Regions from separate parts of the Micromonospora sp. AMSO12t genome, predicted to be linked through region 1. Evidence: riboswitches for the same ligand, from Rfam matches in the RefSeq annotation. Region 1 holds a riboswitch; each other region holds the start of a gene.
The links. A riboswitch is a leader RNA that binds a small molecule or an ion and turns the genes downstream of it on or off. The one in region 1 is predicted to bind cyclic di-AMP.

Region 2: it holds a riboswitch for cyclic di-AMP, as region 1 does, so the genes downstream of both, F6X68_RS15795 (C39 family peptidase) here and F6X68_RS31270 (hypothetical protein) in region 1, are expected to answer to the same signal.
Region 3: it holds a riboswitch for cyclic di-AMP, as region 1 does, so the genes downstream of both, F6X68_RS12025 (NlpC/P60 family protein) here and F6X68_RS31270 (hypothetical protein) in region 1, are expected to answer to the same signal.

What each region holds. Positions count from the first base shown of each region.
Region 1 is NZ_WAAS01000405.1:164-3,910, forward strand. Features, by position in the region: partial or broken gene F6X68_RS31265 (YibE/F family protein) at 1-970, shown strand, start outside; cyclic di-AMP (ydaO/yuaA leader) riboswitch at 1,137-1,268, shown strand; gene F6X68_RS31270 (hypothetical protein) at 1,272-2,288, shown strand; gene F6X68_RS31275 (carbonic anhydrase) at 2,416-3,168, opposite strand; gene F6X68_RS31280 (MarR family winged helix-turn-helix transcriptional regulator) at 3,379-3,720, shown strand.
Region 2 is NZ_WAAS01000091.1:6,942-20,161, reverse strand. Features, by position in the region: gene F6X68_RS15805 (polysaccharide pyruvyl transferase family protein) at 1-180, opposite strand, end outside; gene F6X68_RS15800 (acyltransferase) at 489-1,736, shown strand; cyclic di-AMP (ydaO/yuaA leader) riboswitch at 2,055-2,195, shown strand; gene F6X68_RS15795 (C39 family peptidase) at 2,424-3,269, shown strand; gene F6X68_RS15790 (alpha/beta fold hydrolase) at 3,375-4,118, shown strand; gene F6X68_RS15785 (CDP-glycerol glycerophosphotransferase family protein) at 4,186-5,913, opposite strand; gene F6X68_RS15780 (bifunctional cytidylyltransferase/SDR family oxidoreductase) at 5,950-7,452, opposite strand; gene F6X68_RS15775 (ABC transporter ATP-binding protein) at 7,597-8,412, opposite strand; gene F6X68_RS15770 (ABC transporter permease) at 8,405-9,301, opposite strand; gene F6X68_RS15765 (TetR/AcrR family transcriptional regulator) at 9,453-10,133, shown strand; gene F6X68_RS15760 (DegT/DnrJ/EryC1/StrS aminotransferase family protein) at 10,227-11,336, shown strand; gene F6X68_RS15755 (Gfo/Idh/MocA family protein) at 11,333-12,370, shown strand; gene F6X68_RS15750 (glycosyltransferase) at 12,454-13,220, shown strand, end outside.
Region 3 is NZ_WAAS01000059.1:9,369-22,588, forward strand. Features, by position in the region: gene F6X68_RS12020 (N-acetylmuramoyl-L-alanine amidase) at 1-1,167, opposite strand, end outside; cyclic di-AMP (ydaO/yuaA leader) riboswitch at 1,406-1,539, shown strand; gene F6X68_RS12025 (NlpC/P60 family protein) at 1,552-2,592, shown strand; gene dcd (dCTP deaminase) at 2,647-3,225, opposite strand; gene F6X68_RS12035 (pyridoxamine 5'-phosphate oxidase family protein) at 3,304-3,855, shown strand; gene F6X68_RS12040 (zinc metalloprotease) at 3,996-4,982, opposite strand; tRNA gene F6X68_RS12045 (tRNA-Gly) at 5,406-5,479, shown strand; partial or broken gene F6X68_RS12050 (MFS transporter) at 5,642-6,889, opposite strand; gene F6X68_RS12055 (alpha/beta fold hydrolase) at 7,353-8,165, opposite strand; gene F6X68_RS12060 (hypothetical protein) at 8,646-8,942, shown strand; gene F6X68_RS12065 (cyclopropane-fatty-acyl-phospholipid synthase family protein) at 9,423-10,133, shown strand; gene F6X68_RS12070 (nucleotidyltransferase domain-containing protein) at 10,300-10,815, opposite strand; gene F6X68_RS12075 (DUF4253 domain-containing protein) at 11,021-11,800, shown strand; gene F6X68_RS12080 (hypothetical protein) at 11,974-13,071, opposite strand; gene F6X68_RS12085 (PadR family transcriptional regulator) at 13,144-13,220, opposite strand, start outside.

The DNA of each region.
Region 1 (3,747 bases):
CGACCCCGCCGACCCCACGGCCAGCACCTACAACATCGCCGAGCACCAGCGCGGCAAGCCGCTGGTCTGGCTGGTGGCGCTCTTCGCGGCCGCCATCGTCGCCTTCGGGCGGTGGCGTGGGCTGGCCGCGCTGGGCGGCCTGGCGGCGAGCTTCGCCATCCTGCTGACCTTCGTGCTGCCGGGCATCAGCGCCGGGAACCCGCCCCTGCTGGTCGCGGTCGTCGGCGCCGCTCTGATCATGTTCGTGGTGCTCTACCTGACCCACGGCGTGACGGCGCAGACCTCGGTCGCCGTGCTCGGCACGCTGGGCAGCCTGGTGCTGACCGGTGTCCTCGGCACGATCGCCACCGCCGCGACCCACCTGACCGGGTTCGGCTCCGAGGACGCCACCACGCTGTCGATGTACCAGGCCGACGTCGACCTGCACGGGCTGCTGCTGGCCGGGATCATCATCGGCTCCCTCGGCGTGCTGGACGACGTCACGGTGACCCAGGCCGCCACGGTCACCGAGCTGGCGCACGCCAACCCCGGGCTGTCCCGGACGCAGCTCTACCGGGCGGCGACCCGGGTCGGCCGGGCGCACATCGCCTCGACGGTGAACACCATCGTGCTGGCGTACGCCGGCGCCTCGCTGCCGGTGCTGCTCCTGCTGACCGCCGACTCGCGGGCGGTGACCCAACTTCTCACCAGCGAGTTCCTCGCCCAGGAGATCGTCCGCAGCGCGGTCGCCACCCTGGGCCTGATCGCCGCCGTGCCGCTGACCACCGCGCTGGCGGCCCTGGTGACCACGGCCGGCCGACGCGGCGGGGACGCGACCGACCGCGCCGCCACCGCGCCCGCGCCGACGCCCCGGCCGGCCACCGACCGGTCCGAGGCGCTGGAGGCCCTCAGCGGGCCGCGTGGGGACACGCCGTCCGCCGCTCCCGCCGGATGGCCCGATGGGCACAGAAGTACGGACACCGCATGGTGACGCTCCTCAGCGTGACCGAACAGGACGTTCGTCCTGATAAATGCGTCACTGGTCACCGTCCGCCATTACGAAATAACGCATTTAGTCGGCTTAGGGACGTAGATCCCCGGGAGCGTTCTCGGGTAACCTCGCTGCCGGTCACCGCCGAAGGCGCGCAGCGGCGCCTGCGGTGCCGCCGCCCAATCGCCGCGAGGCGAACCGGGGACCCAGGTACGTGGGGTGAATCCGCGACAGCGGTAGGGGCCACTTCCGCCCCGAACCCGTCAGCTAACCCGGTCGGCGGTCGACGGAAGGGAAAACTGTGACGGCACCCCTACGCCGCTGGCTGACGCCCGTGGTGGCCGTACTCGCCGCTCTGGCGGTCTTCGCCGGGCCTCTCCCGGCGGCGGCCGCGCCCACCCCGCCCAAGCCCTCCGGGCACGGGGACGACGAGCCCAAGCTGCTCGACGACCTCATCGAGGCCCGGAACCGGTCCTACGTGCAGGCCAAGGCGAAGCTGGCGAAGTCGAAGAAGCGCCAGCTCGAACTGGCCCTGGAGGTCTCCCGGGCGCAGGCCGAACTGAACGCGCTGGCTCCCCAGGTCAGCCAGATCGCCGCCCAGTCCTACCGCACCGGGCGGATCGGCGCGGTGTCCATGCTGCTGGACACCGCCAGCCCCGACTCGTTCGTCAAGCGCGCCGCCGCCCTCGACGAGCTCAACCTGGTCAACTCCAAGAAGCTCGCCGAGGTGAACGCGGTCAAGGACCGCGCCGAGCAGGCCAAGCTGGCGCTCGACACCGAGGTCCGCGAACAGCAGAAGCTGACGAACGAGATGGCGCGCGGCAAGCGGGAGGCGGAGAAGGCGCTCGCGCTGGTCGGCGGCAGAGGGCTGACCAGCGGCAAGGTGGTCGCCACCTCGCCGGTGGCGAAGATCGCGCCGGGGCGGGCGGCCGACGGCGACTGGACGCCGCTGTCACCCACCGAGGCCGACCCCACCACCTCCGGCCGCATCACCGCGCGCACCCTGCACATGTACAAGGAGGTCAAGCGGGCCGGCTTCAACCGGTTCGTCGGCTGTTACCGCCCCGGCGGGCCCTACGAGCACCCGAAGGGCCGGGCCTGCGACTGGTCGCTGCAGAAGAGCGGCTTCTCCCCCTGGCACAACGACGACACCTACATGTACGGCAACAACCTGACCGCGTTCCTGGTCCGCAACGCCGACCGGCTCGGCGTCTACTACGTGATCTGGAACAGACAGATCTGGTTCCCGGCGACGGGCTGGAGCTCCTACAGCGGTCCGTCGAACCACACCGACCACGTCCACGTGTCCCTCTGGTAGGCACGCACGCGCGCGGCACAGCCGAGAGCGCGGACAGGGCCGCCCCGCCGAACGCGGGGCGGCCCTGTTTCGTCGTACGGACCCGCCCGCCAGGGCGGTGACAGGCGGGCGGTGGGTGGGTGGTTGTTCAGGCGAGCGCGGCGCTGGCCGCCGCCTCCGGCGCGTCGGCCGCAGCGGCGGGCACCTCGGCCACCGTCCGCACCTCGCCGGCGGTCAGCCGGTACGACATGCCGACCACCCCGCAACGGCCGGCAGCCACCTCCGCGGCGAGGACGGCGGAGCGGCCCAGCATCGCCTCGACGGTGTGCGCGATGTGGATGTCGACGATCCCGTCGATGTCGTCCACGCCCTCGGCGGCGGCCCGGCGCAGGCTGGGCACCACGGCGTCCACCACGGCGCACAGGTGCCCGACCGGCGGGGTGCCGGTGGCGGCCGCCGTACGCGCCGCCTGGACGGCCCCGCAGGAGTCGTGCCCGAGCACCACCACCAGCGGCGTGCCCAGGACCGTGACGGCGTACTCCACGCTGCCCAGCACCTCGGGACCGATGGTGTGCCCGGCGGTGCGGACCACGAAGAGGTCACCGAGGCCGCGGTCGAAGATGATCTCGGCGGCGAGCCGGGAGTCGGAGCAACCGACGATCACCGCGAAGGGGTGCTGCCCGTCGGCGACCGCGGCGCGGTGCCCGGCGTCCTGGTTGGGGTGGCGCGGGGCGCCGGTCACGAACCGCCGGTTACCGGCGTGCAGCTCGGCGAGCGCCTGCTCGGGACTCGCGGGGACGGCGAACGCGGTGCCGACGTCGGCCGGGGTCCCGCCCGTGGCCGGCGCCGGGAGCGTCCGCTCCGGGCCCGGTTGGGTTCCTGGCGATCCGGGACGACTCATCCCACACCTCGCTACCTCACGTGAACGGCCTGGTCACCCGGGCCGACGCTGGACGCGGGCTGCCACCACCGTCACACGCACTGCAAGATACGTCAAGGGATGCGTGATATGCATTTCATATGTCCGGCGGCCCGATGCGACGGCGGCCGGGCCTCCGCGCGTCCCTCGGCCGCGAGGGCGCGCAGGAAAACACGAAGCAGGGGCCATACGATGGCGGGCATGGCGACGACAGGGGAGAACGGGAGCACCCGCAACTGGACCTTCCTCACCAACCACGGGCACGTGCTGCTCGCCATCGCCCGCAACCCCACCGCCCGGCTCCGCGACGTCGCCGACGAGGTGGGCGTCACCGAGCGGGCCGCGCAGGCGATCGTCGCCGACCTGGAGGCCGGCGGCTACCTGAACCGCACCCGGGTGGGCCGACGCAACGAGTACACGCTCAACCCCGCCGGGCGGTTCCGACACCCCGCCGAAGCGGACCGGCAGGTCGGCGCCCTCCTCGCCCTCTTCGCCGACGACCAGGAGCCGGCCGAGGCCAGCGAGCGTTCCTGACGAGGGGTCCGGGCGGCGGCACGCCGC
Region 2 (13,220 bases), on a different contig from region 1:
GTCGATCCTGAACTCGGTCGAGGTGATCTCGGCGGTGGCGGTGCGCAGGAGCTTGTGGGCGGCGTGGCTGAAGACGAGGTTGCCGTTGTTGTCGCCGATCCAGTTCCGCTCGTGCGTCTCCTCCGGCGAGTAGACGTCGAACGGGCCCTTCTTCGCCCGCATCAGGATTCGCTTGTGCATTCGCCCGCCTCTCGTCACCTCCGGGTCTGGGAATACTAGCCACCCGATCGGCCGGAACCCGGATGCCCGCCACCGCCGTCACGGATGGGGACGCAACGGTCACGGAGGGACGGGAGGAACGGGACTCCCCCACGGGACAGAACGGGCACTCGCGGACGGGACGGAACAGAGCCTCAGGCCCGGCGGGTAGGGTGCCCGGCGGGGCGGCGCCGACCGGCGGACCGCCACGGGCCCCTCGGGGCGCCTGAGGACGGGGTCGAGGAGGAGACGTACGTGCTGGTGACCCTGCGGATCGTCGGGATGCCGGCATGAACGACGCCGCGACCGTCGCGACCGTCGCGCCCGCCGCCCGGCCCGCGTCCCCGGCCAGCCGCCTGCCGTCGCTGACCGGGCTGCGCTGGGTCGCCGCCCTGCTCGTCTTCGGGTTCCACGTCGCGACGATGGGCATCATCGCCGAGCCCGGCCAGAAGGCCGTCGTGGACTGGGCCTTCGCACTCGGGCTGTCGGGCGTGCAGTTCTTCTTCATCCTCAGCGGCTTCGTGCTGGTCTGGTCGGCCCGACCCACCGACACCCGTCGGGCGTTCTGGCGGCGCCGGGTGGCCAAGATCTGGCCGAGCCACGTGGTGCTGTGGGTGGCGGCCCTGGCGGTCGCGGCCTGGTTCGCCGACCCCGTGGACCGGTTCGTCGCGGTGGAGAACCTGTTCCTCCTCCAGGCGTGGGACCCGCGGCCGGGCCACTTCTACAGCATCAACACGGTCAGCTGGTCGCTGTCCTGCGAGTTCTTCTTCTACCTCTGCCTGCCGTTGGCGCTGCCGCTGATCCGCCGGGCCCGACCGTGGGCCCTGTGGGCCGTCGTGGTCGCGGTGCCGCTGCTCATCCTGGCGCTCTGGCCGGCCCAGGCGCTGGTGCCCGAGGAGAGCCGCTGGTGGTTCACCCAGATCTTCCCGCCGGTGCGGTCGCTGGAGTTCTGGATGGGCGTCGCCGCCGCCGAGCTGATGCGGCGTGGCCGGTGGCGCGGGCCGGGCCTGCCGCTGGCCAGCCTGCTCTTCGTGGCGACCTGGGTGGTCGCCGCGCAGTGGGTCCGCGCCGAACTGTGGGCGGCGCTGCTCTCGGTCGCGTACATCCTGGTCATCGCCGCGGCGGCGGACGCGGACGTGCGCGGGCGGCGCTCGCCGTGGCGGTCCCGGCCGATGATCTGGCTGGGCGAGGTCTCCTTCGCCTTCTATCTGGTGCACGTCCTCGTGATGATCACCGTCCTGCGGCTCACCGGCGACTGGGGTGTCGGCTTCACCGGCTGGTCGGGGCTGGCGGTGGTGCTCGGCTTCCTGCTGGTCAACCTGGCCCTGGCCGGCCTGTTGCACCGTCTCGTCGAGACGCCGATGATGCGGCTGCTCACCCCGCGCAGGTCGGCCCGGGCGCCGCGGGGCGGGGACGGCGCCGGGCAGGACCCCGGCGGCCCCGGGGCGGCGCCGGGAGACCGGGGCAACGCCGTGCCGCGCCCCCGGGCCGCCGACCCGCAGGACGGCCACCGGCCGACGTACGCCGACTCGCGCTGAGCGCCCCGGCGACCGGAGTGTCCGCCGACGAAATCCCGGCCGTTTCGGTGACGCCGGTCACCACGTCGGCGAACCGGTCATCGGGCGCGGCCCGGTCGATTCCTGCCGGGGTTTCGGCGCCGATGTCCGCCACTTGTCCCGTTGTCGCCCGGAGGTGCGCGCAGAAACGGTCGTCCCATTGAGTCGCGTCAGTGGCGAAGTGCCCGCAAAAATTGTCTGCCGATCAAGGTTTAGGCAGGTGGGACGGGGTTGGCAGGGCGCGGACCGGCCAGTAATGTCGGCGCGTCCGGTGCGGTACCCGATCGCCAGAGGCGACGCCGCGCCGACCCGCCTAATCGTGAACGACGAACCGGGGACCCAGTGCTCGTTGGGGTGAATCCGTGGGCCGTGGGCCCGTGGTAGGGCGTTCTTCCCGCCCGAATCCGTCAGCTAACCCGGTCGGCGGTGTCGGAAGGAGTTCCATCGTCATGCCACACCCGTACACCCCTCGGTTGTGCCGCCGTCTCCACGGCGCCGCGGTGACCGCGCTCGTCCGCCCGCAGGTCATGAGCTGACCCACCGGTCACCGTCCGTCGCCCGGCGTCCCGGGCGCATCCCCTGAGTGGCCCACCACCCGCCCGGACGCCCGTCCGCGCGGTCGGTCCGCCCTGCCCTCGGCGCGGACCGACGGCCGCTCACCCCGAGCCCGTGGAGGAAACCGTGAAGCACCACCTCAAGCGACAGCTGCGTCGCCTCACGTCCGAGCGTCCGTACCAGCTGGCCGCCGCGTCCGCCGCGGCGCTCGTGCTGGCGTCGGGCACGGTCGCGCTGCTGGCCGGAACCGACGAGGCCCCCGCCGCCGCGCAGGCCCCGGTGGCCGCGACCGAACTGCGGGACGACGCGTCGGCCTCGCGCAGCCAGGCCCGGGTCGCGCCCGCCCCGTCCAGCGCCGCCCCGGCCGCGTCCAGCGCCGCCCCGTCGGCCAGCGCGTCCAGCGCCGCCCCGGACCCGGACCTGACCCGCAAGCCGGAGCCGCCGAAGCCTCCGGCCGCCAAGAGCCTGGACTACGACTACCAGGCCCAGACCACCTTCTACAACTGTGGTCCGGCGGCCGTCCGGCACGCCCTCAGCGCCGCCGGCATCGCGCGCAGCCAGGACGCCCTCGGTGCCCAGTTGGGCACCGACCAGATGGGCACCGACTCGGCCCAGGACACCACCCGGGTGCTGAACGCGACGGTGAAGGGCGACCCGTACCGGACCCGGATGATCCCCGGTGGCGCCGCCACCCCGGCCCAGATGGACCGGCTCCAGGCCGACGTCGTCGCGGCCATCACCGACGGGCGGGGCGTCGTGGTCAACGTCGCCGGCAGCGCCACGGACACCGACGGCGGCTGGCACTCCTTCCCCGGCGGCCACTACATCGCGGTGGTCGGCTACCAGGACGAGGGGCGGCTGGTGAAGATCGCCGACTCGGCGAACCCGGCGACCGCGTCGTACTGGATCAGCACCATCGCCCTGGCGAACTGGGCCGCCACCCGCGGCTACTCCGCCTGAGCGACGCCGTCGGGCGTCGGCTCCCCACCCGGGGGGTCGGCGCCCGATGTCGTGTCCGGGTCACGGCCCTCGCCCGCGGCGTCCGACGGGTGGCACACTGCGCCCATGGTCGATGAGTCGGGTGAGCGGGACGGCCGGAGGGTGCTTCTGCTGCTGCACGGCATGGGCGCGACCGGCGACGTGTGGCTGCCCTGGGCGCCGCTGCTGGAGCGTCGGTGGGCGGGGCGGTGGCTGGCGCCCGACCTCGCCGGCCACGGCTGGTCGCCGCCGTTGCCGGAGTACTCCTTCCCGGGGCTGGCCGCGCGGATCGGCGCGGGGCTCGCGGCGGGGGACCGGCTCGTCGTGCTGGGGCACTCCCTCGGCGGGGTGGTCGGGCTGGCGCTGGCCGCCCGGGGCGCCGGGCTGCCCGTCGACGCCGTCGTCGGGCTCGGCATCAAGGCCGTCTGGTCGCCGGCGGAGCTGGCCAAGGCGGGTGAGCTGGCGGCCCGGCCGGTGACCTGGTTCGCCAGCCGGGACGAGGCGGCCCGCCGCTACCTGCGGGTGGCCGGCCTGACCGGGCTCTTCGCCCCGGAGCACCCCGTGGTGGAGGCGGGGCTGCGGCAGGTCGACGGCCGCTGGCGGCTGGCGATGGACCCGGCCGCGTTCGGCGTGGGCGCGCCGGACCTGCCCGCCCTGCTGGCGGCGACCGACGTGCCCGTGCTGCTGGCCCGCGGCGAGCACGACCCCATGGTCACCGACGCCCAGCTCACGGAGCTGGGGGTGCCGGTCGCCACCCTGCCCGGCCTCGGGCACAACGCCCACGTCGAGGCCCCCGAAGCGGTCCTGGACCTCGTCGAGCCGTACCGCTGACGGTGCCCCGCGAACGGCCCGACCCGGAGATCCGCCGTCGCGACCGGTGTGCCTCCCGGCCGGTGCGTCAGGTGGCGGGGGAGAGGGTCGCCTCGTCCGGGTCGAGCGGCAGGCCGGTCGCGCCGCCCGTGCGCGGGGCGGGCGTCTTCCAGCCCTCGTCGAGCTGGCGCCGTGCGGCCTCCAGGAACGCCTCGGCGTACGACTCGGCGGGGAAGTCGCCCAGGTAGCGGCTCCGGGTGACCCACCGCGCCGAGGCCAGCGGATCGGTGTCCAGCAGCGCGGTCAGCACCTCGTCCACGTTCGCCATGTCGCGCCGCAGCACGTAGCCCGACCCGGCGAGCGGGAACTGCTCGGGGAACCGGTCGCCGGAGTCCACCATGTCGGTCACCGCGTACGGCTTGCCGGAGTAGAGGTAGTCGGAGATCACCCCGGACACGTCGGAGACCAGCGCGTCCGAGCGGTTCACGCACTCGGTCAGGGTCAGCTCCCGGCTGGCGGCGGCCCCGAAGACGTGCTGCCGGCCGCTGCGGGCCCGGTCCGCGGCCAGCAGTTCGGTGAGCCGGCCCAGCTGCCGGGCGGAGGCCGGGTTCTGCGAGGTGTACGGGTGGGCCCGCAGGATCACCGTCGCGCCCCGGTCGAGCAGCCGGCGCAGCAGCGTCTCGGCCACCGGCAGGGAGCAGTAGTTCGCGTCCGCGTTGTGCCCCGTCCAGGTCGGCGTGTAGAGCACGGTCGGGTTGGCCCGCCCGTGCGCCGGCTCCGGGCGTACCTCGATCGACTCGACCTGCGGGCGGCCGACGACGACGAACTTCTCCGCCGGGATGTCCACCCCGGCGCGGGCGTACCGGTCGATGGCGGCCTGGCCGGCGACGAAGATCCGGTCGAAGATCGCCGAGACCGGGTTGGCGCTGGGGGCCTTGTCGCTGTCGCCGTGGTGCAGCTGGACGTGGGTCAGCTGGGTGTAGCGGATGCAGTGGCTGTTCTTCGCGCCGTGGTTGACGTAGAACGCCACCCGCAGACTCGGCACCAGCGCCTCGTCCATGGCCCTGGTGGTGGGGCAGTAGACCACGGGCGCGCTGGTGGCCGCGGCGACCAGGGGCAGGAACTCCGGCTCGCGCACCATCACCAGGAACGGCCGGCCGATCCGCTCCAGGTACGGCAGCCACATGGTGACCTGGTACTCCGAGCCGGGCGGCGCGGAGAAGTGGAGCAGGAACTCGGGCTGGTGCCGGCGCAGCGCGCGGGACACCGCCGAGCCGCCGGCCCCCGGCCGGAACTTGCGCCGGGCGAGGTCCAGCCCGACCGCCGCGGCACCGGCGGCGACCAGGGCGACGGCCGTCAGCGCGACACCGGCGGGCAGGCCCGCGACGGCCGCCAGCGCCAGCAGGGCGAGCAGCACCGCCAGCGCGTCGCCGAGGCGGGCGGCGACCAGCGGCGTCCACGAGCGCACCGGCAGGTTCGCGGCGCGCACCTCCAGGCCGCCGGCGTCGCGGAGCGGGTTGACCAGCAGCACCAGCCCCAGCAGGGCCAGCGCGGTCACGGCCAGCGCGGGGTCGAACCCGGCGTCGAGGCGGCGGGCGTAGCCGACCAGGATCGCCGCCGCGACCAGCGTGGTCTCGGCGGCGTTGTCGGCGCCCGGGCGCACCCGCCGCTCCCAGGTGGCCGCCGCGAGGGCGGCCACCGCCAGCCCCAGCCCCCAGCCGGTCGCGCCGGTCAGCGCGACGACGAGGAACGCCAGCACCGCCAGGCCGGTGGCCAGCGCGCGGGCGAGCAGCTTCCGAACCAGGTCACCACGCATGTCGGCTCCGTTTCCCGCCGTGGCCCGAAATCCGCGTCAGCCGGCGTCGGCCGGGCTGGCGTCCCGCTCGGCCCGCGCCGGCCCCGGCTGGGCCGGCACCTCGCCGGGCGCGCGACGCACGTCGATGACCTGGCCGGTCAGGTCCGAGATCAGCACGTCCAGCGACGCCTGGGCCACGGTCTCGGCGGCGAGCAGGGTGTGCTCCGGCTCCTCGCCGAACGCCTTGGTGCGCATCGGCGTCGCGGTCCGCTCGGGGTTGACGCAGTTGACCCGTACGCCGAACTCCGCCCACTCGTCGGAGAGCGCCTGGGTGAGGTTGACCAGGGCCGCCTTGGTGGAGGAGTAGAGCGCGTAGTCGGCGCGGCCCCGGGTGTAGGAGCTGGAGGTGTAGAGCAGCAGCTGGCCCTTGGTCTGCTGGAGGTAGGGCAGCGACTGACGGGCCACGATGACCGGCCCCACGAAGTTGACCTGGAGCACCCGGTCCATGGTCTCCTGGTCCATCTCGGACAGGGGACCCTTCTCCAGGATGCCGGCGGTGACCACCACGTGGTCGATCCGGCCGGTGGCCTCGAAGGCGGTCTTCAGCGCCGCCTCGACGTCCTCGGCGCGCTCGACGTGGGTGCCGGTGCTGGAGCGGCTGAACGGGAAGACCTGCGCGCCGTAGCGGCGGGCCAGCACGGCGAGGTCGTGGCCGATGCCGTAGCTGCCGCCGAAGATGACGATGGTCCGGCCGGTCAGCTCCTCGGTGTAGCTGCGCTCGTCGGTCACCCGGGGTGCCTGCGCGGCGGCGAGCTGGAACAGCTTGTCCGCCAGGTGCACGTCGACCGGGTGGGTGACTTTGATGTTCTCGTCGGAGCCGTCGATGACCTTGATCGGCGTGCCGGGCAGGTAGCGCAGCACCACCCCGCAGTCGTCGGTGGCGGCGAAGTGCGGGTCGTCCTCGGCGAGCCGGTAGGCCGCGCGGATGGTGCCCGAGCGGAACGCCTGCGGGGTCTGGCCCCGGCGCAGCGAGGAGCGCACGGGGATGTCGGTGATGCAGTCGTCCTCGTCGACCTGGACGATCGTGTCGGCCGACGGGATGGCCACGTCGACCGCCGAGTACGTCCAGAGCGCGTTCACGCACTCCCGCACGATCCGGCCGCTGACCAGGGGCCGCACCGCGTCGTGGAAGAGGATGTTGCAGTCGCCCTCGCCGACGGCGTCGAGCGCGATGCGGGTGGTGGCGTTGCGGGTGTCGCCGCCCTCGATCACCTTGGTGACCTTGCGGAAGCCGGCCTTGTCGACGATCTGCTGCGCGTCGGCGACGTGGCCGGTGGCCATCAGCACGACGATCTCGTCGATCTCGGGCGCCGCCTCGAAGACCGCCAGGGTGTGCTCGATGATCGGCTTACCGGCGATCTTCAGCAGCTGCTTCGGGATGCCGAGGCCCAGCCGGGTCCCGGTGCCGCCGGCCAGCACCACCGCCACCGTCCGCGAGGGCCGCCATGGCGCCGGGTCCTCCGGTGCGGCGTCCGGGCCGGTGGTGTGGTCCTGCGTCATTGCCGAAGCCTCACTCTCAGGGTGCGTGAACAGAAGGTTCCGCCCGCGCGGCGACCGGATGAACCTTAACGCGCGGACCGCGCCGCCCCCACGGGGCGACGCGGTCGGCCGGCACCGGGCGGATGCCGTACGTGCGCCGGGGCGCTACTTGCCGCTGAACGCCTCGTACTCCCGGACGACCTCGTCGGTCGGGCCGTCCATGCGCAGGACGCCCGATTCCAGCCAGATCGTCCGTTCGCAGGTGTCCCGGATCGAGGAGAGCTGGTGGCTGACGAGGAACACCGTGCCGGCGCCCTCCCGCAGCTCCCGCACCCGCCGCTCGCTGCGCTTGCGGAAGATCTTGTCGCCGGTGGCGAGGGCCTCGTCGATGAGCAGCACGTCGTGCTTCTTGGCCGCGGCGATGGAGAAGCGCAGCCGGGCCCCCATGCCGGAGGAGTAGGTGCGCATCGGCAGCGAGGCGAAGTCGCCCCGCTGGTTGATGCCGGAGAAGTCGATGATCTCCGGGGTCTGCCGCTGCACCTCCTCGGGCGACATGCCCATGGCCAGGCAACCCAGCACGACGTTGCGCTCGCCGGAGAGGTCGTTGAGCAGGGCCGCGTTGACCCCGAGCAACGACGGCTGCCCCTGCGTGTAGACCGCGCCGCGGTTGACCGGCAGCAGGCCGGCGATGGCGCGCAGCATGGTCGACTTGCCGGAGCCGTTGCTGCCGATCAGCCCGACCGCCTCGCCCCGGTACGCGGTGAAGCTGACCCCCTTGACCGCGTGCACCTCCTGGATGTTCGGCGCCGAGGTGCGGCTCATGATCCGCTTGAGCGCGCCGACCGGGCCGCCGCCCCCACCGGCGCCCTTGTGGATCCGGTAGATGACGTGGGCGTCGTCCACCACCACGGTGGGGATGCGCTCCTGCACCTTGGGCAGCGTCACCGTCACGTCGTTGGACGACTCGAAGTGATCAACCACGGCCGTACTCCTGTTCGCCTCGCCAGAAGTAGATGAAACCTCCGACGCCCATCACGATCGCCCAGCCCAGCGCCGTCACCCAGAGCTGGGGCAGGGAGGAGCTGAGCGTCGGCGTGTTCTCCAGCAGCGAGACCCGGGCCAGCTCGATGTAGACGAGCGCGGGGTTGAGCTCGACCAGCCTGGAGGCCCAGGAGGGCAGCTGCTCCTCGAAGAGCGCCACGCTGTAGAGCACCCCGGAGCCGTACATCCAGGCGCGCATGACGAAGGGCATGACCTGCTTGAGGTCCGCCAGCTTCGAGCCCATCCGGGCCATCGCCATGGTCAGCCCGGCGTTGAAGATCGTCTGGAGCAGGATCGCCGGCGGCAGCATCAGCCAGGCCAGGGTGATCGGCTCACCGGTCACCAGCACGATGAGGACGAGCACCACCATCGAGCCGAGCAGCTGCTGGAACTGGGTGATCGTCACGGCCAGCGGCAGGCAGGCCCGGGGGAAGTGCAGGGCCCGGATCAGGCCCAGGTTGCTGGTGATCGACTGCGTGCCGTTCTGCACCGCGGTCTGGGTGAAGTTGAAGATGAACAGGCCGGTGCAGAGGTAGGCGATGAAGTTCGGGGTCCTGTTCTGCTCCAGCACCACACCGAAGATCAGGTAGTAGACCGCCGCGTTGGTCAGCGGGGTGAGCACCTGCCAGAGCTGCCCCAGCCGGGCGTTGCTGAACGACGCCACCAGCTTGGCGTTGGCGTACGCGGCGATGAAGTGCCGGTAGCGCCAGAGCTGCCCCGCGTATTCGCCCAGGGACGGCCGTTCGCCGGCGAACCGGAGACCGTAGCGCTGGGCGAGCTGGGCCCCGGTGAGCCCGGAATCCGGGTCTGCCACCGTGGTGTTGGCCATGGTTAGGCGCTCCGATCTCTTTCGTGCCAACGGGTTGCGCGCGACGACGGGAGAGCGTGGCCAGTGCGGAGCGCCGCCTCGTCGCCGGGCGAACCGTAGTGGAAAACACGTCGGGACGCAACCGTACCGTCGCTGCGCTACATTGTTGCACGTGAAGACCGATAAGAGGCGGGTGCCGGCCGGTGCGGCGGTGCTCCGTGACGACATCACCACGGCCATCCGCCGCGCGGTCACGCAGGAGCTGGCGGAGGTCGGCTACGGACGGTTGTCGATAGAGGCGGTGGCCCGGCGGGCCGGGGTCAGCAAGACGGCGATCTACCGCCGGTGGCGCTCCAAGCTCGAGCTGGTGCTGGACATGGTCTCCGCGGTCGCCGGGCGCAAGCTGCCGATGGTGGACGCCGGCAGCCTGCACGGGGACGTGGAGCTGCTGCTGCTCGTGGCCGCCGGTGCGCTACGTCACCCGCTGGCCTCGCAGATCATTCCGGACCTGCTCGCCGAGGCGGCGCGCAACCCGCAGATCGCCGAGACCCTCCAGCAGGCGCTGACCGGCTACCAGGACCGGGTCGGCGAGCTCGTCATCGGCCGGGCGGTCGAGCGGGGTGAGCTGCCGGCGGGCGCCGACCGACGCGGCGCGGCGGATCTGATCGTCGGGCCGGTCTACTGGCGGCTGGCGATTTCGCGGACACCTCTTGACACGCCGGAGATCACGCGCATGGCCGCCGCGATCGTCGCGGCCCTGCGGGTAGCATGTACCGGTCCGTCCCTCGACGAGCCAGCGGTGTGGGACACCCGGTCCCTGACCACTTCTGAACCCCATCGGGCCGGTGCGTGAACGTTGACCTCGTCGGTCTCGGCCTGATTCGCAACGGGCTAGTATCGCACCCCGAACCCCCACCCGAGCACATCTGACACAGGAGGATGCCCCATGGCTGGGCCGCACCCAGAGTTCATTCCCCCAGCGCGGCCGATCATCGGCGACGCCGAGATCGAAGCGGCTGTCCGGGTGCTCCGCAGCGGCCGGGTGGTGCAGGGTCCCGAGGTCGCGGCCTTCGAGGAGGAGTTCGGCGAGCTGGTCGCCGGGCGGCACTGCGTCGCGGTGAACTCGGGCACCTCCGCCCTGCAGCTCACCCTCATGGCCCTGGGCTTCGGCCCGGGTGACGAGGTCATCGTGCCGTCGTTCTCCTTCGCGGCCAGCGCGAACGCCGTCCGGCTGGTCGGCGCCGAGCCGGTCTTCGTGGACATCGAGGCGGGCAGCTTCTGCCTCGACCCGGAGGCGGTCGCCGCCGCGGTCACCCCGCGCACCGTGGCGATCATGCCGGTCCACCTCTACGGCCACCCCGCCGCCATGGACCGGATCATGGCGATCGCGGAGCGGCACGGCCTGGCCGTCGTCGAGGACGCCGCCCAGGCGCACGGCGCCGCGCTGCACGGCACCCCGGTCGGCGCGTTCGGCACCGCCGGCTGCTTCAGCTTCTACCCCACCAAGAACATGCACGCCCTGGAGGGCGGCATGGTCAGCACCGGCGACGCCGAGCTGGCCCGCACCCTGCGGCTGCTGCGCAACCAGGGCATGGAGCAGCGGTACGCCAACGAGATCGTCGGCGCGAACATGCGGATGACCGACGTCGCCGCGGCCATCGGCCGGGTCCAGCTGGGCCAGCTCGGCGAGTGGACCGAGCAGCGCCGGGCGAACGCCAAGTTCCTCGACTCGAAGATCACCGGCATGGTCACCCCGCCGGTCGCCGACGCCGCCCGGCACGTCTACCACCAGTACACGGTGCGGGTGCAGGGCGACCGGGACGCCGCCCAGCAGCGCCTGACCGAGCTGGGCATCGGCAACGCCGTCTACTACCCGACCCCGATCCACCGGCTCAAGCCCTACCTGACCGAGGACGGCAAGCCCGGCCCCTGGGACCTGCCGGAGACCGAGCGGGCCGCCGCCGAGGTCGTCTCCCTGCCGGTGCACCCCTCGCTGACCGAGGCCGAGCTGGAGCGCATCGCCGAGGGCGCGAACCTGGCCGGGGGTGCCCGGTGAGCGCCGGCCGCAAGCTGCGCGCCGGCCTGATCGGCCTCGGCGCGATGGGCCGCAACCACGCCCGCATCCTCGCCGGCCTGGACGGCGTCGAGCTGGTCGGCATCGTCGACCCGGCCGGCGACACCACCGGCACGCTGCGGGCGCCGGTCGTGCCCGAGCTCGGCGACCTGCTCGCCCTCGGCGTCGACTACGCGGTGGTGGCCTGCCCGACGGCGCTGCACGAGCAGGTCGGCCTGGAGTTGGCCGCCAACGGCGTCAGCGCCCTGATCGAGAAGCCCCTCGCGCAGAGCGTGGACGCGGCGGTGCGGCTCGTGGAGGCCTTCGAGGCCGCCGGCCTGGTGGCCGGCGTCGGGCACATCGAGCGCTACAACCCCGCCCTGCAGAACCTGCGCACCCGGCTGGAGGCGGGCGAGCTGGGCGAGGTCTACCAGGTCGTCACCCGCCGGCAGGGTCCCTTCCCGCACCGCATCGCCGACGTCGGCGTGGTGATGGACCTGGCCACCCACGACATCGACCTGACCAGCTGGGTGACCGGCCAGGAATACACCTCGGTGTCGGCCCGGACGGTGTCGCGCAGCGGCCGGCTGCACGAGGACATGGTCGCCGTGGTGGGGCAGCTCGCCGACGGCACCATGGTCAACCACCTGGTCAACTGGCTGAGCCCGCTCAAGGAGCGGTCCACGGTGATCACCGGTGACCGGGGCTGCTTCGTCGCCGACACCCTCACCGCCGACCTCACCTTCTACGCCAACGGCGCCATCGACACCGAGTGGGAGGCGCTGCGCGCGTTCCGCGGCGTCGCCGAGGGCGACATGGTGCGCTACGCGATCCCGAAGCGGGAGCCGCTGCTGGTCGAGCACGAGCGCTTCCGCGACGCGGTCGAGGGCAAGGAGAGCGACATCGTGACCCTGCGCCAGGGCCTGCGTACGGTCGAGGTGGCCGGCGCCGTCCTGCGCTCCGCGACCGACGGCAGCACGATCACCGTGGGGGCGGGCACCGCGTCCCCGGCGGGGGACACCGTTCCCACCCGCTGACGATGGGCGACCGCGGTCCGCGTCCGGCGGGCCGCGGTCCGGCACCTCGCACCGCCAGCCCTCCTCCCACCTAAGGACAGCGCATGTCAACGCCCCGCCGAGCGCCGCGGCTCGTCGTACTGGTCGCCAACGGCATCACCGGCGACTCCCGCGTACAGAAGACCGCCATCGCCGCCGCCCGGGACGGGTGGGACGTGGTCCTGGTGGGCCGGAGCAGCCGCAAGAAGGGCGAGCCGGAGCGCTCCGCCATGGGGCCGATCCAGGTCATCCGGGTGCCGGTGCCGCAGACCCTGTCCCGCCGGCCGGCCCGCGAGCACCGGATCCGCCGCACGGTGACGCAGTTCGGCATCCCGGACAAGTCCGCCCTGGCCCGCTACCGCGCCTCGCACCAGGCCTGGCTCCGGACGCAGACGGCGAAGCGCAACCCTCCGCCGCGCGCCTGGCTGCGGGCGCACGAGGCGGTGCACCAGTTCCGGCTGCGGGCCTGGGGCTGGGAACAGTTCCACAGCACCCAGCCGCTGCCGCCGACCGGCGACTGGCGGACCGACTGGCCGACGCTTGTCGACATCGACCTGGCGTTCGGGCCGGTGCTGGAGGAGTTGGAGCCGGACGTCATCCACGCCAACGACATCAACACCATCCCGACGGCGGCGATGAGCGCCGCGCGGCTGCGGGCGCGCGGGCGCGGCTGCGTCTGGCTCTACGACGCCCACGAGTACGTGCGGGGCGTCGCCTGGCCCAAGCCGCAGCAGGCCAGCGGCGTGCAGGCCGCCGAGCGGGAGTTCATCGGCCGGGCCGACGCGGTGGTCACCGTCTCCGAGCAGATCGCGGAGAAGCTCCAGACCGAGTA
Region 3 (13,220 bases), on a different contig from region 1:
CGCCCGCGCCAGGTGGCGGACCAGCTTGGCGGAGGTGCGGTACATCGCCTCGGTGTACCAGGTGCCGTGCCCGGCGAAGCCCTCGTGTTCGAGGCCGATGGACTTGGCGTTCACGTACCAGTTGCCGGCGTGCCAGCCGACGTTCTTGGTCTTGATGTGCTGGGCGATGTGCCCGTCCACCGAGCGCAGGGTGTAGTGCCAACCCACCCACTTCGGGTCCTTGACCAGGTTGACGCTGGGGCCGAAGTAGCCCTCGGTGTCGTGGATGACGATGTACTCGATCTTCTGCTGGGTGGGACGGTTGCCCAGGTCGTGGTTGCCGTAGTCGCCCAGGGTGGGGCCGTAGTTCTCGTACGGCGCCGGGATCCACTCGCAGGAGATGTCGCTCGGGCACTCCAGCCCGTCCGGCCGGGCGAGCTTGCGCAGGCGCAGCCGGTCCAGCCAGGAGCGGTCCGGCTGGACCGCCCGGCCGGCCAGCGTGACCCGCTGCCCGTCGTCGGTCACCCGGCTGTCGCCCGTGGCGATGGTGGCGTACACCTCGTTGGCGAAGGCCGCCGCGGCGTCGGCGCTGTCCGCGCCGGAGTACCGGGCCACCGCGCCGTACCAGGCCGCCGGGTCGGTGCCGGCGCCGACCGGGGCGCCGATCTCCTTCTGGTACGCGGCCAGCAGCGCCGCGCCGCCCCGGATGTTCGCCGTGACGTCCGTCCGCAGCGACTCCTCGCTGGCGCCGGTCAACTCGGCGGCGGCGTCGACGGTCCGCAGCGCGGCCTCGGCGGGCGGCGTGGCGGCCGGCGGCTCGCCCGCCTCGGCCAGGGACGGGCGGGAGTCGTCGCCGCGCGGGTCCTCGGTGCCCTCGTCGTGGTGCGTGCCGCCGGCGAGGGCGGTGACGTGCTCGGCGTCGGTGAGGTGCATCGGTCCGTAGCCGCCGCTGGTGCTCGGCGTGCCGGCGTTGGTGTCCCAGCGGGACTGCAGGTAGGAGACCCCGAGCAGGACGCTTTCCGGTACGCCGTACTCGGCGGCCGCGGCGGCGTACTGCTGCTGCCGGTCGTTCACCGGCGCTGCCGCGGCGGCGGATCCGGCGGCGGTGAGCGGCGTCGCCGCCATGGCGGCGGCCACGGCGGCGGCCAGCAGGACGCGTCTGCTCCTCGATGTCGCTGACAGGTGCATCAGACCCCCAGTTCGGACGGGCAAAGGTGGGGTCACCTTCGCCCCGTCCGCCGCCTCTGGTCAATACCTTTCCGTCAGACACTTCAGAAGGAAGAAAATCTTCGTCGCCCGGGTTGCGGATCCGCCCGATCCGGGTGGGTACGGAGTGTCACTGCCCGTAGGGTTGCGGATCGATAACGGTCGTCTCTACTCTGGTCATTCGTCGGCCGGTGACATTCCGTCCAACCAGGGCGGTGACGGTCCGACACCGCCGAGTCGCTCCCGAGCGAGCCGGGGACCCAGGTTCCCCGGGGTGAATCCGCAGTCCTGCGGTAGGGCGCCCCTTCCCGCCCGAACCCGTCAGCTAACCCGGTAGGCGGTACGGAAGAAGGAGTACGAAGCCCGGTGGCACACCATGCCCCGCGGCCACCGTCGGCCCGGTCGGCCCTCGCCGACCCGGTGACGGCTGCGCCGCGCCCACGCTGGTACCGCTGCACCACCGCCCTCGCCGCCCTGGCCGCGTTCGCCGTCGTCCTGACCGGCGGCGCCACGGCGGCCCACGCCGAACCGACGGTCGCCGAGATCGAGCGGCAGATCGACGAGGACTGGAACAAGCTCGAACCGATCATCGAACGGCACAACGCCACCCGCCAGGACCTGGCCGCCAGGCGGAAGCAGGCCGACGCGCTCGCCGCGCAGATCGGGCCGCTGGAGAAGCAGGTCGACCAGGCGATGGAGAAGGTCGGCGCGCTGGCAGCCCGCGCCTACAAGGGCGAGAACGTCTCCGCCGTCAACGCCCTGCTGGGCAGCCGCTCACCGAGCGAGATGATCGGGCAGCTCGAACTGCTCGACCAGTTCGCCCAGCACCAGCAGCAGGACGTGCGGCAGGTCGCCGAGCTGCGCGACCGGCTGGCCGCCAAGAAGGCGCCGCTGGACGAGATGGTCGTCCAGCTCAGCCGCACCGAGGCCCAGCTCGCGGCGAAGAAGAAGCAGATCAACGCCGAGATCGACCGGTTGCAGAAGCTACGGCTGCGGGTCTACGGCAACGGCGGCGGCGGGCCGCTGCGTCCCGCCCCCTGCCCGGCCGGCTATCCCGGCGGCCCGGCGGGCACCGCCGTGAAGTTCGCCTGCGCACAGATCGGCAAGCCCTACGTCTGGGGCGCCGAGGGGCCGAACTCGTACGACTGCTCCGGCCTGATGCTCGCCGCCTGGGCGAAGGCGGGGGTGTCGCTGCCGCACAACGCCGCGCAGCAGCGCCGGGCCACGGCGTCCGTGAGCCGGGGCGAGCTGCGCCCGGGCGACCTCGTCTTCTACTACAGCGACCTGCACCACGTCGGCATGTACGTCGGCGGGGGCTGGGTGGTGCACGCCTCCCGCGCCGGGGTGCCGATCAAGATGAAGAAGGTCGACGACGGCCCGATCCACAGCTACGGCCGACCCGGCTGAGGCGCGCGGAGGGTCCCTGCCCGGCGGGGGCCCTCCGCGCGCTCGCAGGTCGGGTCAGCGGGTGGGCCAGGTGCGCCAGTGCTGCCAGGAGCGGCTCGGGGTCGGGCCACGCTGCCCCTGGTAGCGCGAGCCGTAGACGGCCGAGCCGTACGGGTGCTGCGCCGGCGACGAGAGCCGGAAGATGCAGAGCTGACCGATCTTCATGCCCGGCCAGAGGGTGATCGGCAGGTTCGCGACGTTGGACAGTTCGAGGGTCACGTGACCGGAGAAGCCCGGGTCGATGAAGCCCGCCGTGGAGTGGGTGAGCAGGCCCAGCCGGCCCAGTGAGCTCTTCCCCTCCAGGCGGCCGGCGAGCTGGTCGCCGAGCGTGATCACCTCCAGCGTCGAGGCGAGCACGAACTCGCCCGGATGCAGCACGTACGGCTCGCCCTCGGGCACCTCGACCATCGACGTGAGGTCGTCCTGCTGCTGCGCGGGGTCGATGTGGGTGTAGAGGTGGTTGTTGAAGACCCGGAAGAGCTTGTCCAGGCGTACGTCGATGCTGGACGGTTGCACCAGCGCGGGCTCGAACGGCTCCAGCGCGAGCGTTCCCGCCTCGATCTCGGAGGCCAGGTCGCGGTCGGAGAGCAGCATCCGCACACCTTAGCGACCGACACGCGTGACCTGCGTGTCGGAGTGCATCTTCGTACAATTGTTCGATAGAATGCCGGCATGGCTTCCTGGTCCGAATTCGCCGCCGACGAGCCCCGCCTCGCCGACGGGATCCGCCTCCTCATGCAGCAGTACGGGCCGGGCTTCGGCTACCTGGCCACCGTCCGCGCCGACGGCGGTCCCCGGGTGCACCCGGTGTCCCCGGTGATCACCGACGAGGGGCTCTTCTGCTTCGTCGTCGACTCGCCCAAGCGGCGCGACCTGGAGCGCGACGGCCGCTACGCGCTGCATTCGTTCCCGCCCGAGGAGAGCGACGACGAAGCCTACGTCGCCGGCCACGCCCGGCCGGTGACCGACCCGGCGCGGGTCGCCCGGCTGGCCCGCAGCCACCGGGCCGCGCCGCAGGTCGACTGGCGGGTCTTCGAGTTCACCGTCGACGTGGCGATGCTGGCCCGCCGCGAGTCCGGCGTCGCGGGCGGCGCCAGCGAGTGGCACGGCCGACCCGCCGTCCAGGTGTGGCTCGACCCCCGCGCGGCTGACGCCGGCACCGCGCTGGTGCCCGAGACCCGGTCGGGGCGCGTCGGCGACCACGCCGCCCGCCCCGCCGCCTGAGACGCGGTGCGGCGCCCCGGGCCGTCCCCCTCCGGGGCGCCGCACCGTGACCACCGCCCGACCCCCGCGTGCCCGGCCGCACAGACGCCGGTGCCGGCCCCGTCGAGCGAGGCCGGCACCGGTGGAGTCGTACGGCGTAACTACGCCGCGCGGTACGCGTTCCAGGCGGTCAGCATGCGGCTGGCCTGCCCGGCGGTGAACTGGTACATGCAGGAGTCGTAGCTGTAGTCCATGAAGTTGGTGATCGGGTCGACGCCGGGGGCGGTGCAGGTGTTCCGCCCGGTCGGGCAGCCGGAGGCCGGCGACGCCTCGGCAGCGGTGTCGCTGACGCTGTCGCCCGAGCCGGAGCAGCCACCCTGGAAGGTGTGGTAGAGGTTCAGCCAGTGGCCGACCTCGTGGGTGCCCGTGTCGCCCTGGTTGTAGTTGGTGGCGGTGCCGCCCGGCAGCGACTCGCTCAGCACGACGACGCCGTCCATGCTGTTGAGGTTGCGGGTCGGGAAGGTCGCCCAGCCGAGCAGGCCGTTGCTCAGCTCACCCAGGTAGATGTTGAGGGTGTTCTTGCCGCCCGTACGCAGCGAGGTCTTCATCGACCGCTCCGCCGAGGAGCCCTGCACGATCGGGTACCAGGACGGGTTCGTCACCCGGTTGATCTTCTGGAGCTGGAAGCTGAACGCGGTGGACGCGCCGCCGGTGGCCCCGCTGAACGACTGGTTCAGCACGTTGATCTGCGAGTTGACCATCGAGTCGGGGATGTTGCCGCCGGCCCGGGTGCTGTTCTCCTGGATCACGTGCACCACCACCGGGATGGTGACGGCGGCGGCCATCGTGGAGGCCCCGGCGCCGGTACGGAACCGGGCCCGCTCGCGCAGCGCGGCGGCCATGTCGGCCTCGCGCTCGCGGGTCTCCGCGAGGGTCAGCTCGTTCGGCTCGTGCTTGGCGCCGCTGCCCGGCTTGACGCGGGCGTCCGAGTGGACGTCGGCCGGCTCGACGCAGACCTCGGTCGGGGCGGCGGAGAAGGCCGAAGCGGCCGGTACGACCCCCACGGCGGCGGTGCTGAGCAGCAGCGCGAGGGTCGTCGACGCGACGCCGGCCGTACGCCGGGTCAGCAGGTTGGGACGGAGTCCCATGGGCCCACCTCTTTCTGGCGACGCGACAGGGGGTATGTCACGCCGTGACTGGAACGTTGGGCAGACGTTACAACCCATCGATGAATTTGAGAATGGCCATATGTTGCCGCGGTGGAAATTTTCCTGGCAGCGGCTGGGCGCGCATCGACGTTGCTTGACGCGGGACACGACCCGCGGTCCGGATCCGGACCACGACGCGCGACTCGGGCACGTCGTGCCACGCGGCCGGGCGGTTCGTGGCTGACGGTGACGCGGCGGGGTGGTGGCGTGGCTGGCGTGGTGGCGGCGGGCGGTGGCGCAGAGCGATCTTGGTAAGTTGAGGCCCCTCCGGGGGCCGTTAGCTGCCAAGATCGTGGCGCCTGGTGGTGTCGGAGGGGTACCTGGGTGCAGCGTCGTGACGACTCAGGTACAGTGGTGCCGCCTGCGGGTGTAGTTCAATGGCAGAACATCAGCTTCCCAAGCTGACAGTGCGGGTTCGATTCCCGTCACCCGCTCCACGCGAAAGGCCCTGGTCAGGACGCAGATCCCGACCGGGGCCTTCGACGTTCCCCGAGCCCGTGATCATGCCACGGGCCATCCACGGGCCACTACCGGCGCCGGACCACTCTGCGGCCATGCCGTCGTCCGGGTCATCGGGCTGCGTCCGGCCCGCCTTCCTGTCACGGCGAAGCGATCACGAGTGGGCCCCGACGTCCCAGCACCCACACGGTGAGCGCGAAGCAGCAGAGCACCGCTCCCGCGATCGTGATCGCTGTCCAGCCGCCCGCAGACCAGAGCGTGATCGCGGCGGCGGAGCCGATAGCAGCGCCGATGAAGTTGCCGGTGGCCAGCGCCGTGTTGATCCGGCTGCGGGCCTCGTGGGACAGGGCGAACAGCCGCGCCCGGTTGAGGAGAGCCTGCGTCTGTAGGGCGACATCGAGCATGATGATCGCGATGATGATGAGTACGACGGAGCGGCCGGCGAACGCCGCGACGACGAATGCGCCGAGGGCCAGTACCCAGGCCGTGCCGGTGGCCGCAAGCGACCAGCCGCGGTCGTGCAGACGACCGCCGTGCAGGCCGGAAAGGACACCAGCGAGGCCGGCCAACCCGAACAATCCGATCACCGCTACCGGGTACCGGAACGGTGGGCCGCTGAGCAGGAACGTCAGCGCCGTCCAGAACAGCGAGAACGTGGCGAACCCTGTGGCGGCCAGGACCAGCGTCCATCGGGCTGCCCGCTCCCGCATGACCACCGCGCCTACCGAGGCGATGAGCTGCGGGTACGGCATGCGCGTCCGCGGTGCCAGCGGTGGAATCGCGCGGTAGAGCACGACCGCGAGCAGGACGGCGACGATCGCGGCGAGGGCGAAGACCGTACGCCACCCGGCGGTGCCGGCGACCAACCCGCTGATCGTGCGGGAGGCCAGGATCCCGGTGAGGGTCCCGGACCCGACGACGCCGACGATCCGACCGCGGTGGGTGTCGCCGGCCAGGTCCCCGGCGAGCGGTGTGAGGACCTGCCCGGAAATCGTCGTCATGCCGAGCACGCCCAGTGGGCCGTCCCCTCGTCGTCGTTACCCGCCAGGCCCCGGCTACACCAACCGGGGCCGGATCATCACCCCGCTGAAGGGTGCGAGGAGAAGTAGACCGATCGACGGCGCCAGCGCGCACAGCAGCAGTGCGGCGGCCGAGGTCAACAGCATCACCGGGACGAACCGGCGGCGGTCCAGGACGTCACCGAGCGGTACGAGCAGCAGCACGCCGACGGCGTACCCGACCTGCGTCATGGTGACGAGCCAGCCGGCTGTCGCGGTCGTGGCGCGCAGGTCGCCTGCAATGAAGCCGAGTAGCGGCTGCGCCCAGTACAGGTTGCCGATGGCCACGCCCGCCGCCAACGCGAACAGGAACGTCAACCGACGGCTCATCTCCGACGGCGGTGCCCTGCGGGGTGCTGCCACCCTGCCACGCTAAGGCGCGGTATCAGGGCGCGGGGCCCAGCAAGGGCCTGAGCGTGGCAGGGCCGCGCATCGGCCGGAATGTCCACATTGTTCCCGGCACCCCTCAGGCGTGCCCAGACATTTCGACACGGCGGGCAACGACAGTCCCCACCGGTGGGGCCGCAATAGGGAACCGGACGCTGCCATGGCGATCGCGCGGGTATGGCTCGTCGCGTTCGCCGGCCAGCGGGCGGCATCGTCGCCCTGGCAGATCGGATGTGCACATCTGCCTGCGATCAGCCGGTTTGCTACACAGCTCCGTCAGGTGATGTGCGGCAAGGTCCGGCGATCGAGGGGCGGCAGGTCAGCCGCCCGACCAATGCCCTGTCATGCCGAGTAGCGGATGTGCTTCAATCCGTCCGGTTCCGCGGCCATTTGGGACCGCCGATTCTCAGCCGCTCGTTGCCCACGTCAGCATCGCTTGCCAGTGGGCCGGCGAGGGCGTGTGGGCTGCGTCCTCGCTGATCCGAACCATGGCGTTGGGTATCCGTGCGGCGATCAGCGGTGCGTCGGGGACGGCTCGGCCGGGGTCGTGTCGGCCAGCCCAGATGAGGACGCGGCAGGGGACGTCGCGCAGGCGGAACCCCCATGGGCGGATGTCGGTGGCGAGCCAGTCGCTGGCCAGCCCGGCCGCGCCTTGGCGGGCACCTTCGCGGTTGGACTCCTCGTAGGGCTGCATCCAGGGGTCCTGGCCCGCGGCAAGCAGTTGCCGATGCTGTTTGAGCGGATCCTCGGCATACCATGCGGCGGCGCGGGTCACGTAGCGGGGCCCGAACCCCGGAACGGTCCGCAAGGCCCACGCCTGAAACCGCTGCCAGCCACCCACCGTGCGCAGCTCTCGGTAGGGGCCGGTGAAGCCTGCGGCGACCACCCCGGTCAGTCGATGCGGGAACCTGGCCCCACAGGCCACGGCGTACGGCGCGCCGCCAGAGAACCCGATCAGCCCGAAGCGCTCGATCCGCAGAGAGCTCATCAGTGCACCGACGTCGTCAGCGACCCCGAGGAGCGTCGGCTGTCGGACAGGTGTGGACCGACCGTACCCGGGCCGGTCCACGGTGATCAGGCGGACACCCGCCAACGCCGTGTCGTCCGGGCGGCTGATCCGCGAGCCCGGCGTGCCGTGCAGGAACACCACCGGCGGCCCGTCCGGATCGCCGTACTCCGCCCAGCCCAGGACCCGGCCGTCCGGCAGCGTGAAATCCATATCGCCCCTCCGCTAGACGCCCGACGCGACACCCAGCACAGCGCGTGGAAACAGTCGCCGTATTGTGCAGCGGGGCAAATGTCGAAGCGTAATCACATGCCGCGATCAGCGCACTGAGGTATCGCAAATCGGTCTGCGGACGTCTATCGCATATCGGTCGGCGGAGGGCAATAGCGCGTGCTACCGCGCCCGCACCGGCTAGAGACCGGCGACCGGGACCAGGCTGTGACGACCGCCAGGGTGGTTGGCCGCCGTCGAGCTTCTGGTGATCCGCTGCCGCACCGGCTACGCCGGCTGCCCTCGGTCCCCCGAGTCACCCACACCGGCCTTCGGCGTTCCAAGGCCAATGATCTCGCCGCGTGCCATCAGCCCCGCGCATTCTCAGCCGGCCGGCGACCTCCGGTCGACATCGGACGGTCCACGACGGCTCGGCGAGGAGACCCGCTAGCTCCTACCGCCGGGGTCCTCGATACTCACAGCGTGATCGACAAAGACTCTCACGCCCCATGGTTGCCTCGCGTTCCTCACCCGGCTGACAGCCCGGCGCTGCCCATCTACATGGTCATCTTCTTCTTCCTGGGTCTCGCCGGATTTGCCGTACACGGACTATCTGACGGAAGGGAAGCACTCGTCATTGCGAGCATCGTCTCGGGGGTGTTCTTCACGTGCTTCCTGATCCTGTTCGCGATCTACTGGACCGGTTACCTGCTGAAGGGACACGCCAACTGGCAAGCCGAGCGCCAGGCTGATTCCGACGGGCCATCCACGGGCCAGTAACCAGAGGGTTGGCCGGTCAGGTGGGCACGAAACGCAACCAAGCGGCCACCGGACACAGGCGTTTCGCGCTCCACGGCCGGTGGTGCGGCTCCTTCACGCGGACGGCGCGGTCACCGCTCACCGCCGGGCGAAGAGGGGAAACCCGCCGGGTGCGACTGAACCGGAGCAGCGCGCCGCCGAGAAACAGGAGTCCCAGCCCCAGGTCGGCCGCTGCGGTATCAGAGCCGCTTGAACGTCTGCGGCGACCGAGCCGGCAGTGGCTACTTCCGGCGTGTGGGCCAAGCTGCCCAAGCCGCAGCGACGGCACAGAGCATCAGGCAGACGAGGAGGCAACTCAGCGCGCCGCAGAGCACCGCGCCGAGGACTCCCAGACTCTCCACGGACATGATCGTTCCACGCTGAGGCCTTGACCAGGACGGGAGCCCTCGACCAACGTTCTCGATGCCCTCGGGCACGGGCCCGCTGTCGTACGGTGTGCCGGTGAACAGCCAGGATCGCAGTACCTACCTGGCCGCCGCCGCGGCCAACCTGACCTTCAACTCGCCGCTCGGCGAGGAGCGGGTGGCGGACCTGGTCCGGCGACTGACCCCCACCGGGCCGGGCTGGCGGGCCCTGGACCTGGGCTGCGGCAACGGCGAGCTGCTCCTGCGGCTGTGCGAGGCCCACGGCATCGCCGGCGACGGCGTGGAACGCCACGCCATCGACTGTGAACGGGCCCGGCTGCGCGCGACGGAACGGGGAGCCGCCGAGCGGGTCACCTTCCACGGCGCGGACGCGGCCACCTGGGACCGGCCCGCCCACCTCGTCGTCAATGTCGGGGCCGGCCAGATCTGGGGCGACGCCGCGCGAGCCCTCGCCGCGCTGCACCGGCTCACGCTGCCCGGCGGCAGGCTGCTGTTCGCTGACGGCTTCTACCAGGCCAGCCCCGGCGCGCAGGTCCGTGAGATCTTCGGCGACATGCCCGACCTGGCTGGCCTGGCCCAGCTCGCCGTGGACGCCGGGTTCCGACCGTTGCACGTCGCCGTGTCCACCCTCGCCGAGTGGGACGACTTCGAGTCCGACTGGCGTGCGGGCATCGAGCGCCTCGGCACGCCGGAGGCGCGCGCGTTCGCCGACGAGCGGCGCGTCGAGTACCTCACCGGCTACCGCGACGTCGTCGGCTTCGGCTGGCTGATCCTGACACCGGCCTGACCGCCTGACCGCCGGCCCGCCGGACCGCTGCGCAGCGTGGATGTTCCCCGGGCGTGGGGCGGCGTCCGGGCTGAAGTCGTACCGGCCAGCCCGACGACGGGGCCCGGGCAGGTAGAGCCGCCGATGGACGGTTCCGGCGAAGCCCAGGTCCGGAGCGGCCGCCGGCTCAGGGCCTTCGCTCGTCGCCGGGCGCCGGGCGCGTGGCGAGGCGGTGCAGCCAGGCAAGGTCGGCGCGGTCCACGTCGCGCGGTTCGTAGCCGCTGTGGAACAGCAGCTGCTGGGTGACCGAGATGCAGTCGACCCGGCGACCGGCGATGGTGCCGGTGGTGAAGCAGCCCTTCGGCCAGCGGAAGGTGCCGCCGTCGAGGCCGGCCTGGTGGCCGTCGCCGGCCTCGTCGAACGCCAGCGGATGCAGGTCGACCCGCCCCCGCCCGTCGGCGACGACCTCGACGCGGACCGGCCGCCAGTCGGTCTCGACGACGTAGCCGAGCCGGCCGAGGGCGTTCAACGCCGCGGCCTCCTGCTCCGCGGCGATGGCCAGGTCCAGATCGCGGTGCGCGCGGGTCTGGTGTCCGACGAGCGCGTCGACGCCCCAGCCGCCGCCGATCCAGGCCCGGCACCCGGCGGCGGTGAGAGCGGCCAGGACGGCGTGGACCTCGTCGGCGTCCATGTCGGCGGTCACGACCACCGTTCTAGCCCCTGCGGGCAGGACTCAGCCACCGAAATCCACCGCCCGGGCCGGACGGCGGCGAGATCGCCGCGTTCACACCGAGCATCGACGGCGTCCAGGCGCGGCGCCGCGGCACGACGAGCGGTCCGAGGCCCCGTAGGCCCGGGGCGTCGCGGGCGGGCCAGGATTGGTCGTACGGGCCGCCTACGCTCTCGCCGTGATTTCGGACCTCTCCCGGTTGCTGAGTTCGCTACCGCCCGCGACGCTGCCGCCCGGCCGCACCGTCGAGCCGGAGGACGGTGGACCGCCGCCGTACTGGCTGAGCGACGCCCCGGCCGATCCGGGACTGTGGGCGCGGATGCGGTCGCGGCATCCGGAGTCCGGGCTGTGGCCGCTGCTGCTGAGCGGGTTGTCGAGCGACGAGGGCCGCCCGTGGGCCGACGGCGAGGTGTCTCCGGCCGACATGTCGTCGCCGGAGCAGCACGACGTGGCGAAGGTGCTGGCCCGGTGGTGGGCCGACTGTGCGACGACCGGCGAGGACGGCACGTCGGACGTCACGGCCCCGTTCGGCCAGGACTGGCCCGGCCTCGCCCCGCCCGGCGACCTGGCGGAGGCGCCCGACGTGCTCGCCGACGAGTGCGCGGAGTTCCTCGTGGACGGGCGGACGCGTCTCGGGCTCGTGCCGGCCGCCCGCAGCGCGGACACGCTCGCCGTGGTGGGCTGGTACGGCCCGGCGAACCACACCGGCGACGCCGGGGAGATCTCGGCGGTGCTGCGGAGTTGGGAGGACCGGTTCGGCGTACGGGTTGTCGGCGTCGGGTTCGCCACCCTGAACCTCAGCGTCGCCGCGCCACCGACGTCGACCGGGCACGCCCTGGCGGTTGCGGCCGAGCACTTCGCCTTCTGCCCGGACAACGTCTGGCAGGGCGCCGGATCCCTGACCGCCTACGCCGAGCAGCTCCTCGGCCTGCACTCCTGGTCGTTCTGGTGGGACTGACGACGGATCGGAGCCGGTAGGACTGGCGCCGGAGAGCGTTTCGTCGGACACGGCCGCCGTCCGACGCCACCACGTCCGACGTCGGATATGACGCCATCAGGTCCGATGTCGGACACGGCCGCCGTCCGACGCCACCACGTCCGACGTCGCCCCGCCGCCCGATGTCCCGGCGGTCAGCCGACGGCGGCCGTCGGCTGCGGGCTGCGCCGGGGTACGGCGGCCAGCGCCAGCCCCAGCAGCGCGCTCGCCGCGCCCACCACGAACAGCAGCGAGCCCGCTGGCTGACCCAGCCACTCCCACAGCGGGTGCCACGTCGGGTGCGGCTCGGCGCGGTGATGCTGGAGCAGGCTCGGGACGGTCAGCAGTACGGGCGTCCACCAGAGGAACAGGGTGATCGCGAACAGGACGCTGACCGCTCCCCGGGCGGGATTTCCCGCCTCGGTGCGCCGGCTGGCCCAGCCGAAGACCAGCCAGCCGAGGGCCGCTCCCAGCAGGCCACCGGCGACGCCGGCCGGCAGCACGGCCGGCGGGGCCGTCCGGCTCAGCGCCAGCGACAGGTTGCTGCCGTCGGGCGAGGGCGGGGCGGCCACCTGGAGTTGGAGGACCGTGTCGCCGCGCCGGGCGAGCAGGGTGGTGTCGGTGATCGTGACGACCTGGACGCACGTCTTGTCGACACAGCCCGGGTTGCTGCGGACCTCCGGCTCGTACACCTGCCAGCCGGTCTCGCGCAGGCGCCGCTGCGCCAGGGCGAGCGTCTCGTCGGCGGGCATCGGGGGTGTGCCGGCCGTGCCGGCCACGACGGCGCTCTGCTGGTATTCGCCGCCGTCCCCGAGCAGCAGGTTGTCCAGCGCCCGGACGGTGAGCGGCTGGCTGTAGAAGGTGAAGAAGGCCGGCGCCAGGTCGACGTCGCCGAGGTCGTGACCGGGCAGCACGGCGGCGAAGAGGGCGGCGGTCTCGGCCCGGTCGGGCTGCGGCGGAGAGGTCTCCCAGGCGGCCCGGGTGGCGAGGGCGGCGGTGAACAGGCCGCAGATGACGGCGGTGAGGGTGGCCCAGACGCCGACCGTGCGGCTGGCCGGTCGTCCCAGCCGGCAACGCAGGCCGTGCCGGATCAGGTTGGCGGCCTCGCGCGGCGTCGGCCGGGTGCGGTCCGGCGGCGCCGCGTCCAGCAGTACCCCGACCATCTCGTCGGCCCGGGCCTGCCGGTAGGCGCGGGGGTGGCAGAACAGCAGCCGCCGGTAGCGGCGGGCGAGCGGGTCGCCGGTCGTCGGCATGACTGTCCTTCCGATCGGTACGCACCGACGGGCCGGTGCGGGTGCGGCAGACGAGGTGCGGGTGCGGGGCGGTCAGGCGGTGCCGGGGCGGAGCGCCCGCAGCCGGCTCTCGGCGGCGGTGGCGAGCTGGCGCAGCCGGGCGGTCTCGA